3 regions of the Psychrobacillus sp. FSL K6-2365 genome follow, and region 1 is predicted to be linked to each of the others. Evidence: a T-box and tRNA genes for the amino acid it is inferred to sense, from the RefSeq annotation. Region 1 holds a T-box; the other regions hold tRNA genes.
What was found. The T-box of region 1 lies ahead of alaS (alanine--tRNA ligase). A T-box ahead of a tRNA ligase gene usually reads a tRNA of that ligase, here a tRNA-Ala.
Positions count from the first base shown of each region.

Region 2: it encodes a tRNA-Ala, which carries the amino acid that the T-box ahead of alaS (alanine--tRNA ligase) is inferred to sense. The anticodon was not compared.
Region 3: it encodes a tRNA-Ala, which carries the amino acid that the T-box ahead of alaS (alanine--tRNA ligase) is inferred to sense. The anticodon was not compared.

Region 1 is NZ_JBBOOO010000001.1:2,639,999-2,647,263, reverse strand. Features, by position in the region: gene mnmA (tRNA 2-thiouridine(34) synthase MnmA) at 1-180, shown strand, start outside; gene MKY29_RS13205 (tetratricopeptide repeat protein) at 195-851, shown strand; gene recD2 (SF1B family DNA helicase RecD2) at 873-3,290, shown strand; T-box leader at 3,327-3,537, shown strand; gene alaS (alanine--tRNA ligase) at 3,782-6,415, shown strand; gene MKY29_RS13190 (IreB family regulatory phosphoprotein) at 6,494-6,760, shown strand; gene ruvX (Holliday junction resolvase RuvX) at 6,763-7,182, shown strand; gene MKY29_RS13180 (DUF1292 domain-containing protein) at 7,194-7,265, shown strand, end outside.
Region 2 is NZ_JBBOOO010000001.1:93,914-101,178, forward strand. Features, by position in the region: rRNA gene MKY29_RS00445 (16S ribosomal RNA) at 1-643, shown strand, start outside; rRNA gene MKY29_RS00450 (23S ribosomal RNA) at 878-3,806, shown strand; rRNA gene rrf (5S ribosomal RNA) at 3,928-4,043, shown strand; tRNA gene MKY29_RS00460 (tRNA-Val) at 4,068-4,143, shown strand; tRNA gene MKY29_RS00465 (tRNA-Thr) at 4,157-4,232, shown strand; tRNA gene MKY29_RS00470 (tRNA-Lys) at 4,239-4,311, shown strand; tRNA gene MKY29_RS00475 (tRNA-Leu) at 4,336-4,420, shown strand; tRNA gene MKY29_RS00480 (tRNA-Gly) at 4,438-4,512, shown strand; tRNA gene MKY29_RS00485 (tRNA-Leu) at 4,528-4,616, shown strand; tRNA gene MKY29_RS00490 (tRNA-Arg) at 4,632-4,708, shown strand; tRNA gene MKY29_RS00495 (tRNA-Pro) at 4,714-4,790, shown strand; tRNA gene MKY29_RS00500 (tRNA-Ala) at 4,804-4,879, shown strand; rRNA gene MKY29_RS00505 (16S ribosomal RNA) at 5,016-6,570, shown strand; tRNA gene MKY29_RS00510 (tRNA-Ile) at 6,665-6,741, shown strand; tRNA gene MKY29_RS00515 (tRNA-Ala) at 6,759-6,834, shown strand; rRNA gene MKY29_RS00520 (23S ribosomal RNA) at 6,988-7,265, shown strand, end outside.
Region 3 is NZ_JBBOOO010000001.1:4,111,888-4,119,152, reverse strand. Features, by position in the region: rRNA gene MKY29_RS20840 (23S ribosomal RNA) at 1-2,458, shown strand, start outside; rRNA gene rrf (5S ribosomal RNA) at 2,644-2,759, shown strand; tRNA gene MKY29_RS20830 (tRNA-Asn) at 3,469-3,543, shown strand; tRNA gene MKY29_RS20825 (tRNA-Thr) at 3,557-3,629, shown strand; tRNA gene MKY29_RS20820 (tRNA-Val) at 3,788-3,863, shown strand; tRNA gene MKY29_RS20815 (tRNA-Tyr) at 3,884-3,967, shown strand; tRNA gene MKY29_RS20810 (tRNA-Gln) at 3,974-4,048, shown strand; tRNA gene MKY29_RS20805 (tRNA-Ala) at 4,074-4,146, shown strand; gene MKY29_RS20800 (GNAT family N-acetyltransferase) at 4,255-4,845, shown strand; gene rocF (arginase) at 4,916-5,815, shown strand; gene sigW (RNA polymerase sigma factor SigW) at 6,038-6,610, shown strand; gene MKY29_RS20785 (zf-HC2 domain-containing protein) at 6,628-7,257, shown strand.

The DNA.
Region 1 (7,265 bases):
GACGTTGGTGTACTTGTGGAGTTAATAGATACAAATCGAGTTAGAGTAATATTTGACGAGCCAGTGCGTGCTATTACACCAGGACAAGCAGTTGTATTCTACCAAGGTGATGAATGTTTAGGTGGAGCTACAATTGATGAAGTTTTCAAAGATGGGCTTAAACTGGATTATGTTGGATAACTGGAGGTAATAACATGAACTACAATGAATTAGGAATTCAAGCTATACAAGAAGAAGATTACGAAAAAGCAGTAGAGCTTTTTACGAAAGCAATTGAAGAAAATCCGGATGAGGCAATCGGTTATATTAATTTTGGAAATCTTTTGTCGTCAATGAATGAAGATGAGCGGGCAGAGAAGTTTTTCCAAAAAGCAATTACATTAGACGAGGGTGCAGCAACAGCTTATTATAGTCTTGCAAATTTATACTATAATGCTGAGAGATTTGAGGAAGCTGCAAAGTTATATGAAAAAGCAATCGCTAGTGGTATTGAAGGTCCAGACGCATTTTATATGCTTGGGAAGAGTCTTGAAAAAGAAAATTTAACAAAGCTTTCACTTCCATATTTTCAAAGAGCTTATGAACTGGCTCCTGAGGATAACCAGGTAAAATTGTCCTATGGAATTGCCCTCGCAAGCTTAGAAATGTTCGAACAAGCAGAACCAGTATTCAAAGAAATAGTAGATGCAGATGCAGAAAATGCAGATGCACACTACAATCTAGGTGTTTTATATGCTGTTTCTACATCTAATACAGAGGCTGCATTATCTCATTTAAAAGAAGCCTTTACGCTTCAACCTAATTATGATCAGGCACGCTATGTGTACGACATGATTTCTCTACGCAATTAATGAAACTTTGGAGGCGGTAGTATGACCAACGATATAAATAATGAAAAACAATTTATTACAGGTCGTCCTATCGTTTCCATTTTTCATAATCCTCAAAACTTATTTTCTATCATAAAATTAAAAATCAAATCCACAAACACTACATACATAGACAAAGAAATAATTGTATCTGGTTACTTCCCTCCTTTAGTACTAGAAGAGGCGTATAAATTTATTGGGTATATTAAAAACCATCCGAAATATGGTGTTCAATTTCAAGTGGAAACGTTCCAAAAAGAAGTGCCAGCGACGGAGCAAGGAATTATTCATTATCTTTCGAGCGATATGTTTACAGGTATTGGTCGCAAAACTGCAGAACAAATTGTAAAAAAACTTGGACCAAATGCTATTAACAAAATTTTGGATGATCCCGAAGCGTTAGATGTAGTTCCACGTCTTGCTGAAGAAAAAAAACAAACATTACGAGCGGTTTTAGAACAAAATTTAGGCTTAGAAAAAGTGATGATTCAACTTAATGAGTGGGGATTTGGACCTCAAATCGCTATGAAAATCTATCAAGCTTATAGAGAAGAAACACTCAACGTACTTACTAAAAACCCATTCCGTCTTATTGAAGAAGTAGAGGGGGTAGGTTTTGTTCGAGCTGATGAGCTTGGCTATAAATTAGGTATTCAAGGAAACCACCCCGATCGTATCAAGGCAGCGATATATCACCTCCTTCAAACTGCTTCGTTAGGAGAAGGTCATGTATTTTTATATGCAGAGCAATTATTAGAATCAGTTAAAAAGCTATTAGAAACTGCTCAGCGTGAGGAAATTCCGTATGAGGCAATTAGTAAATGCTGCATTGAACTTGCAGAAGAAAGTCGGATAGTCGGGGAAGTGAATCGTTTTTATATTCCTTCTCTATATTATTCCGAAGTTGGAATTGGCTCTAAAATAGAAACTCTCCTAGCTGAAAATGATACACATCATCAATTTCCATTAGCTGAGATGAAAAAGCATCTTGGAAGTATTGAAGAACGCTTAGGAGTGCAATATGCCCCGACACAAATTAATGCAATTGAGACAGCGTTAAATGCAAGCGTTACATTACTTACTGGCGGTCCTGGTACGGGTAAAACAACCGTAGTACGAGGGATTGTCGAACTATATGCAGAACTACATGGACTTTCGTTAGATCCGAAGGAATGGATAAAGGACAAGAAACCATTCCCTGTAGTATTAGCCGCACCTACTGGTAGAGCTGCTAAACGCCTAAGTGAATCGACAGAATTACCTGCTATGACTATTCATAGATTATTAGGATTTACTGGTCAAGAAGATGCAGACGTTGAAGGTAAAGAAATCGAAGGCAAACTAATTATAATTGATGAAACATCTATGTTAGATACATGGTTAGGACACCAACTATTAAAAGCTATTCCGAAAGATGCGCAAGTGATCTTTGTTGGAGATCAAGATCAACTTCCGCCAGTAGGACCTGGGCAAGTATTAAAGGACTTACTCGCCTCTAAACGAATTCCAACTGTTGAACTAAAGGATATTTATCGCCAAGCAGAGGGATCCTCGATTATAGAACTTGCCCATGAGATGAAGCAAGGGACGGTTCCGGCATCTCTATTAGACAAGACAAAGGATCGTTCATTCATTAAGGCTTCTACCGAACAAATTCCGAAAGTAGTAGAACAAGTATTAAAAAGTGCTTTATCCAAAGGACTATCCATTCGTGATATGCAAGTTTTAGCACCTATGTATAGAGGCCCGGCCGGTATTGATGCGCTTAACAAAATGATTCAAGAAATGGTTAATCCGAATACAGATGGAAAGCGAAAAGAAATGGTATTTGGTGAAACTATTTATCGTATTGGGGATAAAGTTCTTCAACTAGTCAATCAACCAGAGAGCCACGTGTTTAATGGAGATATGGGGGAAGTCATTAGTATTTTCAGAGCTGCTGAAACAGTCGAGAAAAAAGAAATGTTAATAGTTTCTTTTGATGGAAATGAAGTAACATACGAAAAAAATGATTTGAATCAGCTTACTTTAGCTTATTGCTGTTCAGTTCATAAATCACAAGGTAGTGAATTTCAAACGGTTATTATGCCTATAACAAGAAGTTATATGAAGATGTTAAGAAGAAATTTACTTTATACAGGAATAACACGAGCTAAAAACTTTCTAATATTATGTGGGGATCCAGAAGTATTTAAGTTTGGAGTAGAAAGAACTGATGATCTTCAAAGATTGACTACTTTAAAAGAACGTTTATCCAATGTAGAAGAATCAGGGCAACAAGAGGGAAAAGAAATAGTTAAAGAATCGGAAGTGACTCAAAAGGACGTCACCTATCTAACTGCTGAAAATTATCATATGATAGATCCTTTAGTAGGTATGAATGGTGTCAATCCGTATCAATTTATGGATACAGACAATTGACACAAAGCAATTTGTTTTTTATAATCAATTGCATATAGTAAAATGTTGACGGAGAAAGTACTAATTGTTAGCTGACTAGAGATGGATTCCTTGGCTGAAAGAATTCACTGATCTAACATATAGGAAAGCTACTCTTGAATGCAGTTAAAACCTGTCGTCTGGCCGCGTTAAGGCTTCTTGAGAGACATAGTAGAATTCTACTGTGTAACTAGGGTGGTACCGCGAAACAACAGCTTTCGTCCCTTTTTTAGGGATGAGGGCTTTTTTTATTTGTTTTGGCTTTAGTGAAGTAAAGTAATGCTGTTGATTTCCGTTACAACGCACTTCTATGTTTAGAAGCTAGCGTAGCGTCCGGCTGCTCATATTCGTATAGAAATTTCTATCTAGGCTCCCTTTAACGGAACAAAATCTTTATTACCGAAAGCCGATCCGAATATTAAAATTATCAACGTCTACCAATCACAAATACAAATCATTAGGAGGAACTAAACATGAAACAATTAACAGGTGCTCAAATTAGACAAATGTATTTAGACTTTTTTATGGAAAAAGGACATTCACAGGAACCTTCAGCTCCACTTGTACCAATCAACGACCCATCATTACTTTGGATCAACAGTGGTGTAGCAACATTAAAAAAATATTTTGACGGACGTGTTGTTCCTGAAAATCCTCGTATTACGAATGCACAAAAATCTATTCGCACAAACGATATTGAAAATGTTGGAAAAACAGCTAGACATCATACTTTCTTTGAAATGCTAGGGAACTTTTCTATTGGCGACTACTTTAAAAAAGAAGCGATCCATTATGCTTGGGAGTTTTTAACAGATTCTAAATGGATTGCTTTTGAACCAGAAAAATTATCTATTACAATTCATCCAGAGGACGAAGAAGCATATAATATTTGGAAGGATGAAATCGGAATTCCAGAAGAGAGACTTATTCGTTTAGAAGGTAATTTCTGGGATATTGGAGAAGGTCCAAGTGGTCCGAACTCGGAGATTTTTTATGATCGTGGAGAAAGCTACGGAAATGATATGAACGACCCTGAGTTATATCCAGGTGGAGAGAATGAACGATATTTAGAAATTTGGAATTTAGTGTTCTCAGAATTTAATCATAATCCAGATAATACGTACACACCGTTACCAAAACAAAATATTGATACTGGCATGGGTCTGGAGCGTATGGCTAGTGTGGTACAAGATGTTCCAACAAATTTTGATACTGATTTATTCATACCAATTATTCGCCAAACAGAACAGATTTCTGGAAAGTCGTATCGTGCAAATGAAGTCGATGATACTGCATTTAAAGTAATTGCTGACCACGTTCGTACAGTTGCATTTGCAATTGGAGATGGTGCATTACCGTCAAACGAAGGAAGAGGGTATGTCCTTAGAAGATTACTTCGTAGAGCAGTTCGTTTTGCAAAACAATTAGGAATTGAAAAGCCATTTTTACATGAACTTGTTCCAGTTGTAGGGAAAATTATGCAAGACTTCTATCCAGAAGTAACAGAAAAACAGGATTTCATCATGCGTGTTATTAAAACTGAAGAAGAACGATTCCATGAAACATTACATGATGGTTTAGCTATATTAGAAAAGGTTATTGAAGAACAACAAGCTAAAGGTGAATCTTACATCCCCGGAACTACAACATTCACACTATATGATACGTATGGTTTCCCAATTGAATTAACGGAAGAATATGCAGAAGAAGCAAACATGACTGTTGACCATGATGGCTTTAAGTCGGAAATGGAAGCACAACGTTCGCGCGCTCGTGCCGCAAGACAAAATATAGATTCTATGCAGGTGCAATCCGAAGTATTTGGAAATCTACATGATGAAAGTGAATTTATCGGATATGACACGATGAGTATATCTACTAAAGTTACGTCAATAGTTCGTGATCAAGTATTAGTTAAATCAGCTCATGAAGGAGAAGAAGTGAAAGTAGTATTAACTAAAACACCTTTCTACGCTGAAAGTGGTGGGCAAATTGCCGATCATGGTGTAATTGAAAATGATACATTTAAAGGATATGTAAAAGATGTCCAAAAAGCTCCAAATGGACAAAATCTGCACACAGTAGTTATTGAGTCAGGTGAGATTATTACAGATGCTGAAGTAGTGGCAACTGTCGACAATTCACTTCGCGGACATACGATTAAAAATCACTCAGCTACACATATTTTGCATCAAGCCTTGAAAGATGTATTAGGGACACATGTAAACCAAGCTGGTTCTTATGTTGGCCCTGATCGTTTACGTTTTGACTTTTCTCATTTTGGACAAGTTACAACAGAAGAACTTGAACAAATAGAGCGTATAGTTAATGAAAAAGTGTGGGATAATATCCCGGTAGTTACTGGTTTTCATAATATTGACGAAGCAAAACAAATGGGAGCAATGGCATTATTCGGCGAAAAATATGGTGATATTGTAAGGGTAGTAAAAATGGGAGATTTCTCATTAGAGCTATGCGGCGGTATTCACGTTCAGAACACTTCAGAAATTGGATTCTTTAAAATCCTTTCAGAAAGTGGAATCGGGGCAGGTACTAGACGTATTGAAGCTGTAACTGGTAAAGGCGCTTATGAAATAGTCAAAGAAGAAGAACATATATTAAGCGAAGCAGCAAACTTATTGAAGGCACAGCCAAAAGATTTAGTGAATAAGGTCTCTCAAACATTACAAGAGCTAAAAAATGTTCTAAAAGACAATGAGTCACTTTCTGCAAAAATAGCAAATAGCCAAGCTTCTTCTGTCCTATCATCAGCACAAAAAGTAAATGATGTAACTGTGTTATCTGTAAAAGTAGATGCGAAAGATAATAACCAATTACGTCAAATGATGGACGATTTAAAACAAAAGCTTGAAAAAGCAGTCATTGTTTTAGGTGCAGTTGATGGGGATAAAGTAATGATTTCTGCAGGAGTAACAAAGGATATAGTTGGTGGGAACTATCATGCTGGAAATATCGTCAAACTAGTAGCAGAGCAATGCGGAGGTAAAGGTGGAGGACGACCGGACTTTGCCATGGCTGGTGCTAAAGATGCAAGTAAACTAGAAAATGCATTAAGTTCTGTGTTGGAATATATTAAATCTGTTTAAATTATTTCCAAAATAGGGTATACTAATACAATAGATACATTAGTTTATTCATTAAAAATGGAAAGCGAGGTGCTGATCATGAGCTCTTTTGATAAAACGATGAAATTTAATTTCCCTGAAGAATCGATGGAACAAGAAGTAAAACATGTTATGATCCAAGTTCACTCTGCACTAGAAGAAAAAGGGTATAATTCTATCAATCAAATTGTAGGCTATCTATTGTCAGGTGATCCAGCTTATATTCCTCGCCATCAAGATGCACGAAATATGATTCGAAAGCTTGAACGAGATGAAATATTAGAAGAACTAGTGAAGTTTTATATTAAAAAAAATAATGAGGCTTAACGATGCGAATTATGGGTTTAGATGTTGGTTCTCGTACCGTTGGAGTGGCAATTAGTGATGCACTAGGTTGGACTGCTCAAGGTATTGAAACAATAAAGATACATGAAGAAAGTTTTGAGTTTGGTCTAGAACGAATTGATGAACTCGTGAAAGAGCATAATGTAACAGAGTTTGTTGTTGGATTTCCGAAAAACATGAATAATTCTATTGGTCCACGTGCTGAAGCTTCTGAACAATATGCTAAGCTATTAACCGAGAAATATCATTTCCCAGTCACATTATGGGATGAACGATTGACAACGATGGCTGCAGAACGTATGTTAATAGATGCTGATGTAAGTCGTAAGAAACGTAAGTTAGTGATCGACAAGATGGCTGCTGTAATGATTTTACAAGGCTATCTTGATAGAAAAAATAGATGAGGTGACTGCAAATGGACCACGGTCAAGAAAATATTACAATTGTAGATGAGAATGGAAATGAACAACTTTGTAACGTGCTATTC
Region 2 (7,265 bases), 2.5 Mb from region 1:
ACTGAAACTCAAAGGAATTGACGGGGGCCCGCACAAGCGGTGGAGCATGTGGTTTAATTCGAAGCAACGCGAAGAACCTTACCAGGTCTTGACATCCCGCTGACCGGCCTAGAGATAGGCTTTTCCCTTCGGGGACAGCGGTGACAGGTGGTGCATGGTTGTCGTCAGCTCGTGTCGTGAGATGTTGGGTTAAGTCCCGCAACGAGCGCAACCCTTGATCTTAGTTGCCAGCATTCAGTTGGGCACTCTAAGGTGACTGCCGGTGATAAACCGGAGGAAGGTGGGGATGACGTCAAATCATCATGCCCCTTATGACCTGGGCTACACACGTGCTACAATGGACGGTACAGAGGGTCGCAACCCCGCGAGGGTGAGCAAATCCCATAAAACCGTTCTCAGTTCGGATTGTAGGCTGCAACTCGCCTACATGAAGCCGGAATCGCTAGTAATCGTGGATCAGCATGCCACGGTGAATACGTTCCCGGGCCTTGTACACACCGCCCGTCACACCACGAGAGTTTGTAACACCCGAAGTCGGTGGGGTAACCCTTACGGGAGCCAGCCGCCGAAGGTGGGACAGATGATTGGGGTGAAGTCGTAACAAGGTAGCCGTATCGGAAGGTGCGGCTGGATCACCTCCTTTCTAAGGATAATATCGGAATACGAATCTTTATTCGTATCTTAACGTTTTGCAGTTCAGTTTTGAATGTTCATTTTTATATGAAGATTCAACTCTTGCTCCTGCGATTACTCGTCGCAAAGTGAGCAAACCTTTGTTCTTTGAAAACTGGATAAAACGACATTGAAACAATAAACAACAAGAAATTCTGTTGTGATTATTTACGTAATCACAACGTGTAAGACTTTTTAACTTTTAGGTTAAGTTAATAAGGGCGCACGGTGAATGCCTTGGCACTAGGAGTCGACGAAGGACGGCACTAACACCGATATGCTTCGGGGAGCTGTAAGTGAGCTTTGATCCGGAGATTTCCGAATGGGGAAACCCACTGTTCGTAATGGAGCAGTACATTTGCGTGAATACATAGCGCATCTGAGACACACCCAGGGAACTGAAACATCTAAGTACCTGGAGGAAGAGAAAGAAAAATCGATTCCCTGAGTAGCGGCGAGCGAAACGGGAATAGCCCAAACCAAGAGGCTTGCCTCTTGGGGTTGTAGGACACTCTACATAGAGTTACAAAGGAATGAGTTAGACGAAGCGATCTGGAAAGGTCCGCAGGATAGGGTAAAAGCCCCGTAGTCCAAAATTCATTCTCTCTTGAGTGTATCCTGAGTACGGCGGAACACGTGAAATTCCGTCGGAATCCGGGAGGACCATCTCCCAAGGCTAAATACTACCTAGTGACCGATAGTGAACCAGTACCGTGAGGGAAAGGTGAAAAGCACCCCGGAAGGGGAGTGAAATAGATCCTGAAACCGTGTGCCTACAAGTAGTTAGAGCCCGTTAATGGGTGATAGCGTGCCTTTTGTAGAATGAACCGGCGAGTTACGATTACATGCAAGGTTAAGTTGAGAAGACGGAGCCGCAGCGAAAGCGAGTCTGAATAGGGCGAATGAGTATGTGGTCGTAGACCCGAAACCAGGTGATCTACCCATGTCCAGGATGAAGGTAAGGTAACACTTACTGGAGGTCCGAACCCACGCACGTTGAAAAGTGCGGGGATGAGGTGTGGGTAGCGGAGAAATTCCAATCGAACCTGGAGATAGCTGGTTCTCTCCGAAATAGCTTTAGGGCTAGCCTCAAACGTTAGAATCTTGGAGGTAGAGCACTGTTTGGACTAGGGGCCCATCCCGGGTTACCGAATTCAGACAAACTCCGAATGCCAATGATTTATGTTTGGGAGTCAGACTGCGAGTGATAAGATCCGTAGTCAAGAGGGAAACAGCCCAGACCACCAGCTAAGGTCCCAAAGTATTTGTTAAGTGGAAAAGGATGTGGCGTTGCTTAGACAACCAGGATGTTGGCTTAGAAGCAGCCATCATTTAAAGAGTGCGTAATAGCTCACTGGTCGAGTGACGCTGCGCCGAAAATGTATCGGGGCTAAACAAATCACCGAAGCTGTGGATTGATACCTTTGGTATCAGTGGTAGGAGAGCGTTCTAAGGGCGTTGAAGTCAGACCGGAAGGACTGGTGGAGCGCTTAGAAGTGAGAATGCCGGTATGAGTAGCGAAAGACGGGTGAGAATCCCGTCCACCGTATGACTAAGGTTTCCTGAGGAAGGCTCGTCCGCTCAGGGTTAGTCGGGACCTAAGCCGAGGCCGATAGGCGTAGGCGATGGATAACAGGTTGATATTCCTGTACCACCAAACCACCGTTTGAGTAATGGGGGGACGCAGAAGGATAGGGTAAGCATGCTGTTGGTTATGCATGTCCAAGCAGTAAGGTGTGAATGTAGGCAAATCCGCATTCTGTAACATTGAGCTGTGATGGCGAGGACGTATGTCCGGAGTTCCTGATTTCACACTGCCAAGAAAAGCCTCTAGCGAGGTGATAGGTGCCCGTACCGCAAACCGACACAGGTAGTCGAGGAGAGAATCCTAAGGTGAGCGAGAGAACTCTCGTTAAGGAACTCGGCAAAATGACCCCGTAACTTCGGGAGAAGGGGTGCTCTTTTGGGTGCATAGCCTAGAAGAGCCGCAGTGAATAGGCCCAGGCGACTGTTTAGCAAAAACACAGGTCTCTGCAAAACCGTAAGGTGAAGTATAGGGGCTGACGCCTGCCCGGTGCTGGAAGGTTAAGAGGAGTGCTTAGCGCAAGCGAAGGTGCGAATTGAAGCCCCAGTAAACGGCGGCCGTAACTATAACGGTCCTAAGGTAGCGAAATTCCTTGTCGGGTAAGTTCCGACCCGCACGAAAGGCGTAACGATCTGGGCACTGTCTCAACGAGAGACTCGGTGAAATTATAGTACCTGTGAAGATGCAGGTTACCCGCGACAGGACGGAAAGACCCCGTGGAGCTTTACTATAGCTTGATATTGAATTTTGGTGCAACTTGTACAGGATAGGCAGGAGCCTTAGAGCCCGGAGCGCCAGCTTCGGAGGAGGCGTCGGTGGGATACTGCCCTGGTTGTATTGAAATTCTAACCCATACCCGTAACCCGGGTAGGAGACAGTGTCAGGCGGGTAGTTTGACTGGGGCGGTCGCCTCCTAAAGTGTAACGGAGGCGCCCAAAGGTTCCCTCAGAATGGTTGGAAATCATTCGAAGAGTGTAAAGGCAGAAGGGAGCTTGACTGCGAGACCTACAAGTCGAGCAGGGTCGAAAGACGGGCTTAGTGATCCGGTGGTTCCGCATGGAAGGGCCATCGCTCAACGGATAAAAGCTACCCCGGGGATAACAGGCTTATCTCCCCCAAGAGTCCACATCGACGGGGAGGTTTGGCACCTCGATGTCGGCTCATCGCATCCTGGGGCTGTAGTCGGTCCCAAGGGTTGGGCTGTTCGCCCATTAAAGCGGTACGCGAGCTGGGTTCAGAACGTCGTGAGACAGTTCGGTCCCTATCCGTCGTGGGCGTAGGAAATTTGAGAGGAGCTGTCCTTAGTACGAGAGGACCGGGATGGACACACCGCTGGTGTACCAGTTGTTCTGCCAAGAGCATCGCTGGGTAGCTATGTGTGGACGGGATAAGTGCTGAAAGCATCTAAGCACGAAGCCCCCCTCAAGATGAGATTTCCCATTACGCAAGTAAGTAAGATCCCTCAAAGACGATGAGGTAGATAGGTTCGGGGTGGAAGCGTGGCGACACGTGCAGCTGACGAATACTAATCGATCGAGGACTTAACCAAATTTTGTTTAACGTAACAATGTCGTTTATCCAGTTTTGAAAGAATAAATTTTTTATTAAATAACCCTTGAAAAATTCTACAGAGTTGTTATAATAAAGCATGTCTTTCAAAAGTATTCAAGTCTAGTGATGATGGCGAAGAGGTCACACCCGTTCCCATACCGAACACGGAAGTTAAGCTCTTCAGCGCCGATGGTAGTTGGGGGTCTCCCCCTGTGAGAGTAGGACGTCGCTGGGCTTGTAATAAAATTATATTTCCCATGGAGGATTAGCTCAGCTGGGAGAGCATCTGCCTTACAAGCAGAGGGTCGGCGGTTCGAGCCCGTCATCCTCCACCATATATTTACTCCTGCCGGAGTAGCTCAACTGGTAGAGCAACTGACTTGTAATCAGTAGGTTGAGGGTTCAAGTCCTTTCTCCGGCACCATTTTTAGAGCCATTAGCTCAGTTGGTAGAGCATCTGACTTTTAATCAGAGGGTCGTAGGTTCGAATCCTACATGGCTCATCACTTTTTAAGTGAATTATGTATGCGGGTGTGGCGGAACTGGCAGACGCACTAGACTTAGGATCTAGCGCCGCAAGGCGTGGGGGTTCGACTCCCTTCACCCGCACCATTTAATTTAATAACCGAGCGGAAGTAGTTCAGTGGTAGAACACCACCTTGCCAAGGTGGGGGTCGCGAGTTCGAACCTCGTCTTCCGCTCCAAAGATTCATTAAAGTGCCGGGGTGGCGGAACTGGCAGACGCACAGGACTTAAAATCCTGCGGTAGGTGACTACCGTACCGGTTCGATTCCGGTCCTCGGCACCACTTTTATGAAATATTGCGCTCGTAGCTCAATTGGATAGAGCACTTGACTACGAATCAAGAGGTTGCAGGTTCGAGTCCTGCCGAGCGCACCATATAACGGGAAGTAGCTCAGCTTGGTAGAGCACTTGGTTTGGGACCAAGGGGTCGCAGGTTCGAATCCTGTCTTCCCGACCAGTTATTACTTTTTGGGGCCTTAGCTCAGCTGGGAGAGCGCCTGCCTTGCACGCAGGAGGTCAGCGGTTCGATCCCGCTAGGCTCCACCATGAACATTGAAAACTGAACATGCAAAACGTTAAGACATACAGCCTATCAACTAACTTTGTTAGTCTGATAGCAAAACAATTTTGACATCATTTAATGATGATGCCAGCAAAACAAAATGAGCTTTTTAAGTTCTCTATTATGGAGAGTTTGATCCTGGCTCAGGACGAACGCTGGCGGCATGCCTAATACATGCAAGTCGAGCGAATGACGAAGAAGCTTGCTTCTTCTGATTTAGCGGCGGACGGGTGAGTAACACGTGGGCAACCTGCCCTGTAGATTGGGATAACTCCGGGAAACCGGGGCTAATACCGAATAATCCATTTCCTCACATGGGGAGATGTTAAAAGACGGCATCTCGCTGTCACTACAGGATGGGCCCGCGGCGCATTAGCTAGTTGGTGAGGTAACGGCTCACCAAGGCGACGATGCGTAGCCGACCTGAGAGGGTGATCGGCCACACTGGGACTGAGACACGGCCCAGACTCCTACGGGAGGCAGCAGTAGGGAATCTTCCACAATGGACGAAAGTCTGATGGAGCAATGCCGCGTGAGTGAAGAAGGTTTTCGGATCGTAAAACTCTGTTGTGAGGGAAGAACAAGTACGAGAGTAACTGCTCGTACCTTGACGGTACCTCATTAGAAAGCCACGGCTAACTACGTGCCAGCAGCCGCGGTAATACGTAGGTGGCAAGCGTTGTCCGGAATTATTGGGCGTAAAGCGCGCGCAGGCGGTCCTTTAAGTCTGATGTGAAATCCCACGGCTCAACCGTGGAAGGTCATTGGAAACTGGGGGACTTGAGTACAGAAGAGGAAAGCGGAATTCCAAGTGTAGCGGTGAAATGCGTAGAGATTTGGAGGAACACCAGTGGCGAAGGCGGCTTTCTGGTCTGTAACTGACGCTGAGGCGCGAAAGCGTGGGGAGCAAACAGGATTAGATACCCTGGTAGTCCACGCCGTAAACGATGAGTGCTAAGTGTTAGGGGGTTTCCGCCCCTTAGTGCTGCAGCTAACGCATTAAGCACTCCGCCTGGGGAGTACGGTCGCAAGACTGAAACTCAAAGGAATTGACGGGGGCCCGCACAAGCGGTGGAGCATGTGGTTTAATTCGAAGCAACGCGAAGAACCTTACCAGGTCTTGACATCCCGCTGACCGGCCTAGAGATAGGCTTTTCCCTTCGGGGACAGCGGTGACAGGTGGTGCATGGTTGTCGTCAGCTCGTGTCGTGAGATGTTGGGTTAAGTCCCGCAACGAGCGCAACCCTTGATCTTAGTTGCCAGCATTCAGTTGGGCACTCTAAGGTGACTGCCGGTGATAAACCGGAGGAAGGTGGGGATGACGTCAAATCATCATGCCCCTTATGACCTGGGCTACACACGTGCTACAATGGACGGTACAGAGGGTCGCAACCCCGCGAGGGTGAGCAAATCCCATAAAACCGTTCTCAGTTCGGATTGTAGGCTGCAACTCGCCTACATGAAGCCGGAATCGCTAGTAATCGTGGATCAGCATGCCACGGTGAATACGTTCCCGGGCCTTGTACACACCGCCCGTCACACCACGAGAGTTTGTAACACCCGAAGTCGGTGGGGTAACCCTTACGGGAGCCAGCCGCCGAAGGTGGGACAGATGATTGGGGTGAAGTCGTAACAAGGTAGCCGTATCGGAAGGTGCGGCTGGATCACCTCCTTTCTAAGGATAATATCGGAATGCGAATCTTTATTCGTATCTTAACGTTTTGCAGTTCAGTTTTGAATGTTCATATTAATATATGGAAATTCAAAGAGGGCCTATAGCTCAGCTGGTTAGAGCGCACGCCTGATAAGCGTGAGGTCGATGGTTCGAGTCCATTTAGGCCCACCATACCCTTTTTTTGTTTCGGGGCCTTAGCTCAGCTGGGAGAGCGCCTGCCTTGCACGCAGGAGGTCAGCGGTTCGATCCCGCTAGGCTCCACCAAATTATATTATTTGCTCCTGCGATTACTCGTCGCAAAGGAACAAAATCTTTGTTCTTTGAAAACTGGATAAAACGACATTGAAACAATAAACAACAAGAAATTCTGTTGTGATTATTTACGTAATTACAACGTGTAAGACTTTTTAACTTTTAGGTTAAGTTAATAAGGGCGCACGGTGAATGCCTTGGCACTAGGAGTCGACGAAGGACGGCACTAACACCGATATGCTTCGGGGAGCTGTAAGTGAGCTTTGATCCGGAGATTTCCGAATGGGGAAACCCACTGTTCGTAATGGAGCAGTACATTTGCGTGAATACATAGCGCATCTGAGACACACCCAGGGAACTGAAACATCTAAGTACCTGGAGGAAGAGAAAGAAAAATCGATTCCCTGAGTAGCGGCGAGCGAAACGGGAATAGCCCAAACCAA
Region 3 (7,265 bases), 1.5 Mb from region 1:
CTAAATACTACCTAGTGACCGATAGTGAACCAGTACCGTGAGGGAAAGGTGAAAAGCACCCCGGAAGGGGAGTGAAATAGATCCTGAAACCGTGTGCCTACAAGTAGTTAGAGCCCGTTAATGGGTGATAGCGTGCCTTTTGTAGAATGAACCGGCGAGTTACGATTACATGCAAGGTTAAGTTGAGAAGACGGAGCCGCAGCGAAAGCGAGTCTGAATAGGGCGAATGAGTATGTGGTCGTAGACCCGAAACCAGGTGATCTACCCATGTCCAGGATGAAGGTAAGGTAACACTTACTGGAGGTCCGAACCCACGCACGTTGAAAAGTGCGGGGATGAGGTGTGGGTAGCGGAGAAATTCCAATCGAACCTGGAGATAGCTGGTTCTCTCCGAAATAGCTTTAGGGCTAGCCTCAAACGTTAGAATCTTGGAGGTAGAGCACTGTTTGGACTAGGGGCCCATCCCGGGTTACCGAATTCAGACAAACTCCGAATGCCAATGATTTATGTTTGGGAGTCAGACTGCGAGTGATAAGATCCGTAGTCAAGAGGGAAACAGCCCAGACCACCAGCTAAGGTCCCAAAGTATTTGTTAAGTGGAAAAGGATGTGGCGTTGCTTAGACAACCAGGATGTTGGCTTAGAAGCAGCCATCATTTAAAGAGTGCGTAATAGCTCACTGGTCGAGTGACGCTGCGCCGAAAATGTATCGGGGCTAAACAAATCACCGAAGCTGTGGATTGATACCTTTGGTATCAGTGGTAGGAGAGCGTTCTAAGGGCGTTGAAGTCAGACCGGAAGGACTGGTGGAGCGCTTAGAAGTGAGAATGCCGGTATGAGTAGCGAAAGACGGGTGAGAATCCCGTCCACCGTATGACTAAGGTTTCCTGAGGAAGGCTCGTCCGCTCAGGGTTAGTCGGGACCTAAGCCGAGGCCGATAGGCGTAGGCGATGGATAACAGGTTGATATTCCTGTACCACCAAACCACCGTTTGAGTAATGGGGGGACGCAGAAGGATAGGGTAAGCATGCTGTTGGTTATGCATGTCCAAGCAGTAAGGTGTGAATGTAGGCAAATCCGCATTCTGTAACATTGAGCTGTGATGGCGAGGACGTATGTCCGGAGTTCCTGATTTCACACTGCCAAGAAAAGCCTCTAGCGAGGTGATAGGTGCCCGTACCGCAAACCGACACAGGTAGTCGAGGAGAGAATCCTAAGGTGAGCGAGAGAACTCTCGTTAAGGAACTCGGCAAAATGACCCCGTAACTTCGGGAGAAGGGGTGCTCTTTTGGGTGCATAGCCTAGAAGAGCCGCAGTGAATAGGCCCAGGCGACTGTTTAGCAAAAACACAGGTCTCTGCAAAACCGTAAGGTGAAGTATAGGGGCTGACGCCTGCCCGGTGCTGGAAGGTTAAGAGGAGTGCTTAGCGCAAGCGAAGGTGCGAATTGAAGCCCCAGTAAACGGCGGCCGTAACTATAACGGTCCTAAGGTAGCGAAATTCCTTGTCGGGTAAGTTCCGACCCGCACGAAAGGCGTAACGATCTGGGCACTGTCTCAACGAGAGACTCGGTGAAATTATAGTACCTGTGAAGATGCAGGTTACCCGCGACAGGACGGAAAGACCCCGTGGAGCTTTACTATAGCTTGATATTGAATTTTGGTGCAACTTGTACAGGATAGGCAGGAGCCTTAGAGCCCGGAGCGCCAGCTTCGGAGGAGGCGTCGGTGGGATACTGCCCTGGTTGTATTGAAATTCTAACCCATACCCGTAACCCGGGTAGGAGACAGTGTCAGGCGGGTAGTTTGACTGGGGCGGTCGCCTCCTAAAGTGTAACGGAGGCGCCCAAAGGTTCCCTCAGAATGGTTGGAAATCATTCGAAGAGTGTAAAGGCAGAAGGGAGCTTGACTGCGAGACCTACAAGTCGAGCAGGGTCGAAAGACGGGCTTAGTGATCCGGTGGTTCCGCATGGAAGGGCCATCGCTCAACGGATAAAAGCTACCCCGGGGATAACAGGCTTATCTCCCCCAAGAGTCCACATCGACGGGGAGGTTTGGCACCTCGATGTCGGCTCATCGCATCCTGGGGCTGTAGTCGGTCCCAAGGGTTGGGCTGTTCGCCCATTAAAGCGGTACGCGAGCTGGGTTCAGAACGTCGTGAGACAGTTCGGTCCCTATCCGTCGTGGGCGTAGGAAATTTGAGAGGAGCTGTCCTTAGTACGAGAGGACCGGGATGGACACACCGCTGGTGTACCAGTTGTTCTGCCAAGAGCATCGCTGGGTAGCTATGTGTGGACGGGATAAGTGCTGAAAGCATCTAAGCACGAAGCCCCCCTCAAGATGAGATTTCCCATTACGCAAGTAAGTAAGATCCCTCAAAGACGATGAGGTAGATAGGTTCGGGGTGGAAGCGTGGCGACACGTGCAGCTGACGAATACTAATCGATCGAGGACTTAACCAAATTTGTTTAACGTAACAATGTCGTTTATCCAGTTTTGAGTGAACAAACACTCTATATATGAGGGTTTCAAGATACAAGCAGTGCTAGGAAACAAGTGAGAGAAAGAAGGAACGTACTAACGTACGTGACTGACAGATCGAATGAAGTTGACAACGCAATGCGCCGTATATTGAAAGCCGAATGAGTCTAGTGATGATGGCGAAGAGGTCACACCCGTTCCCATACCGAACACGGAAGTTAAGCTCTTCAGCGCCGATGGTAGTTGGGGGTCTCCCCCTGTGAGAGTAGGACGTCGCTGGGCACCAAGAAAAAGTCGTTACCGAGAAATTGGTAGCGGCTTTTTTTGTATAAATAAGCCGTAGGCAGTCTTTCTCTATAAAAAAGTATGCGAGAAAGTAGAGGGGCAAAGAGTTCGAGGAAGCAAACGAGAGAGACTCGGAGCGTATAACATACGCGAGAATTGAACGAGAGCGGCTGACGAAGAAATCTGCCGACCATCTGCTTTCGCAGCCCGAACACGGAAGTTAAGCTCTTGCGCCGCTGGTAGTTGGGGGTCTCCCCCTGTGAGAGTAGGACGTCGCTGGGCACCAAAGAAAAAGTCGTTACCGAGAAATTGGTAGCGGCTTTTTTTGTATAAATAAGCCGTAGGCAGTCTTTCTCTATAAAAAAGTATGCGAGAAAGTAGAGGGGCAAAGAGTTCGAGGAAGCAAACGAGAGAGACTCGGAGCGTATAACATACGCGAGAATTGAACGAATGCGGCTGACGAAGAAATCTGCCGACTCATAGGTATTATATAGAGTATTTATCATAATTACGCTATGATAAGATCGTTGTTAATTCCTAAACTGTTCACCAAGGCACTTATTTCTCATCACATTAGTAGAGTGCTTACATACATAGGAAAGAGTACAAAATTAAAAAGAATACTTTTTTTCAATTCTTCAAATACAGACTTGAATTTTTAAGAAGAGTTGCTATAATTATATTTGTACTTTAAATAGGTATACGTTCCGAAGTAGCTCAGTGGTAGAGCAATCGACTGTTAATCGATCGGTCGTAGGTTCGAGTCCTACCTTCGGAGCCATTTTTTTGTCTTTGCTTCCATAGCTCAGTAGGTAGAGTGCTTCCATGGTAAGGAAGAGGTCACCGGTTCAAATCCGGTTGGAAGCTTCACTACAAATTATTTAAGGAAAAAACTTGTCTTAATGTCAGATATATGATATTATAGTTCTTGTCTGGTTTTTACATAAATGAGGAATAGTTTCACTTGAATGAATAATAGTAGTTCGAGATGGAAAGCTATACTGTACCAGCATTCATAAAACCCAGGAGGATTAGCTCAGCTGGGAGAGCATCTGCCTTACAAGCAGAGGGTCGGCGGTTCGAGCCCGTCATCCTCCACCATTATATTTATACGTAGCTTTGGAGGGGTAGCGAAGTGGCTAAACGCGGCGGACTGTAAATCCGCTCCTTAGGGTTCGGCGGTTCGAATCCGCCCCCCTCCACCAGTTTATTGGGGTATAGCCAAGCGGTAAGGCAATGGATTTTGATTCCATCATGCCCTGGTTCGAATCCAGGTACCCCAGCCAATCGTTTTTAAATTTCAAATAGCATGGGGCCTTAGCTCAGCTGGGAGAGCGCCTGCCTTGCACGCAGGAGGTCAGCGGTTCGATCCCGCTAGGCTCCATAAATAGTATAGTTAAACTCTTTCAATCAAAAGTTGAAAGAGTTTTTTTGTATAAAAAATGCTTTTCAAAATAGAGTAGTTTCCTTTATGATGAAATAAAAAAGTGAGGTGTACGATTTGACTGAGACATTAATCTATGGGGATGTGACTTTACGCCCGCTTCTAGTTTCAGATTGTGAACTATTGTGGGAACTTTATGAACCAGAGATATTTGAATTTATGTTAAATAGGATTGAAAGCAAAGAACAGCTAGAAAAGTGGTTGTATGCTGGTATTCATCAAATGAATGTGGATAGCACTGCTTTGGCATTTGTAGTTGAAAATACAAACACAAAAGAAATTATGGGGACCACTCGTATTTATGCGATGGATCAGTCGAATAATAGTTGCGAGATAGGTTCTACTTTCTATGGAAAACAATATCAGCGTACACATGTAAATACAACCTGCAAGTATATGTTGTTAAAGTATTGCTTTGAGCAAATGGGTATGAGTCGAGTTCAGTTTAAAACAGATGAATTAAATCTATCCTCTCAACGGGCAATCGAACGAATTGGCGGCGTAAAAGAGGGTATACTGCGTAATGAACGAATACGATCTAACGGGTCTGTTCGAAATGCGGTTGTATACTCTATTATTGAAAGTGAATGGTCGGAAGTGAAATACAAGCTTGTTCAATTAATGAATAAATATTCGTAATTATGCTTGGTTGAGCCAAACACCCTTTAGCATTTACAATGGGAGTAACAACTTAAGGGGGTATAAAATAATGAGTAAATTAAACATTTCAATTATAGGGGTTCCAATGGACCTGGGTCAAAATAGACGAGGCGTCGATATGGGACCAAGTGCAATACGATATGCGGGTGTAGTAGAAAGACTTCAAGAGCTTGGGCACTCCGTAGATGATGTTGGGGATATTGCGATTGGAAGAAGAGAGACATCTCAAAACACGAAATTACGTAATCTAGAAGAAGTAGTTGCAGCGAATACAATACTTGCTAATAAAGTTCATGATATTATTGGAGAAGGTAATTTTCCGATAGTACTTGGTGGTGATCATAGTATTGCTATAGGAACACTTGCAGGGTTAGCAGATCGTTATGACAACCTAGGAGTCATTTGGTATGATGCTCATGCCGATTTAAATACAGCTGAAACATCGCCTTCTGGAAATATCCATGGGATGCCACTTGCTGTAAGTATTGGCTTAGGTCATGAAGCGCTTGTGAATATTCGAGATTTTGCTCCGAAGATTAAACCAGAGAATGTCGTGATTATTGGTGCTCGTTCGGTTGATCCGGGAGAACGAGATCTTATTAAAGAAAAAGGGATTAAAGTATTCTCTATGCATGAAATTGACAAGCTTGGAATGTCGGAAGTAATGACTCAAACAATTCAGTATTTCAAGGATCGTAAAGTTGATGGGGTTCACCTTTCACTCGATTTAGATGGTTTAGATCCTTTATATACACCTGGGGTAGGAACTCCAGTAGCTGGAGGTATTACATACAGAGAAAGTCATTTAGCGATGGAAATGCTATATGCTTCAGAGATGGTTACTTCAGCTGAATTCGTAGAAGTAAATCCAATTCTCGATGAAAAAAATAAAACGGCTGATGTAGCGGTTGGATTAATGGGTTCACTATTAGGGGAAAGTCTTGTCTAAAAATTTTTTTTGTAATTAATAGTGCTCAAAATAGAAAGTTAAAACAAGTAAGGTATATCTCTGATAAGAAAAAGCGGACATCTAGTCTGCTTTTTTCTTTTTGAAAATCCACACAAAGATGGAAATGTTTGATAATATTAAGATATACAAAAAAAATGAAACCTGTTGATACCTTCATACGTATAGGTAAGACAGCCGCATGGAGCGGGGGCGAAATACACGATGGATGCGTTAGTGAACAAACGAATAAAACAGATATTAAAAGGCGATAAAGACGCATTCGCGGAGATTGTCGACCTGTATCAGCATAGGTTATATCAAGTATGTTATAGGATGCTTGGTAACCGTCACGAGGCAGAGGATATAGCTCAAGAGGCATTTGTCCGTGCTTTTATTAATATTCATACGTTTGATCAAAAAAGAAAATTTTCAACTTGGCTGTATAGAATTGCGACAAACTTATGTATTGATCGTATTCGGAAAAAGAAGCCGGACTACTACTTGGACGCTGAAGTAAGAGGTACAGAAGGTCTTGATATGTACTCACAAATAGCAACGTCTGATGAACTTCCTGAAGAAGAACTCATGAAGCTGGAACTACAGGACCGAATACAGTATGAAATTAGTAGACTTCCTGATAAATATAGATCCGCTATCGTATTAAAATATATGGAAGAATTATCTCTGCAAGAAATAAGTGAGATATTAGATCTGCCACTTGGAACAGTTAAAACAAGAATTCATAGAGGACGAGAAGCGCTTAGAAAACAGCTAAGCAGACAGCCTCATATCTAAAATAGGAGGGAATCAAGATGAATGCATGTCCAGAACGAATTGTTCACTTTATGCACGAATATTTAGATGGTGAAATCAGCCGTGAACATGAGCTGGAACTTAAATCTCATTTGCAAGCATGCGAAGCCTGTCAGGCACATATGCATGAGTTAAGTGATGTTGTTGCTTTCGTCAAAGGGGCTGCTCATATAGAAGCGCCAAATGATTTCAATCATTCTGTTATAGCTAGGTTACCGAAAGAAAAATCCCACGAAGGAGTAAGTAAATGGTTGCGACGTCATCCAGTACTTACAGCTGCTGCAATGTTCTTATTATTGATGAGTAGTGCACTTTTTACGAATTTTAATGATGAACAGCAGTTCTCCTTTACAAAACAAGAAAACGTTCTAGTAGAAGGAGAAACGGTTATTATACCTGAAGGACAAGTCGTTAAAGGTGATTTGGTTGTTCGAAACGGGGATGTTCAGATTGATGGAGAATTAGATGGAAACCTAACCATTATTAATGGTACTGCATATATGGCTTCAACCGCAAATATTACTGGCACTAGTGAGGAAATCAATGAAGCCTTTGACTGGCTATGGTACAAAATCAAAGATGGTGCAAAGGAAGTCGTTTCATTCTTTGAAAAAGATGAGACTAAATAACAGTAAGT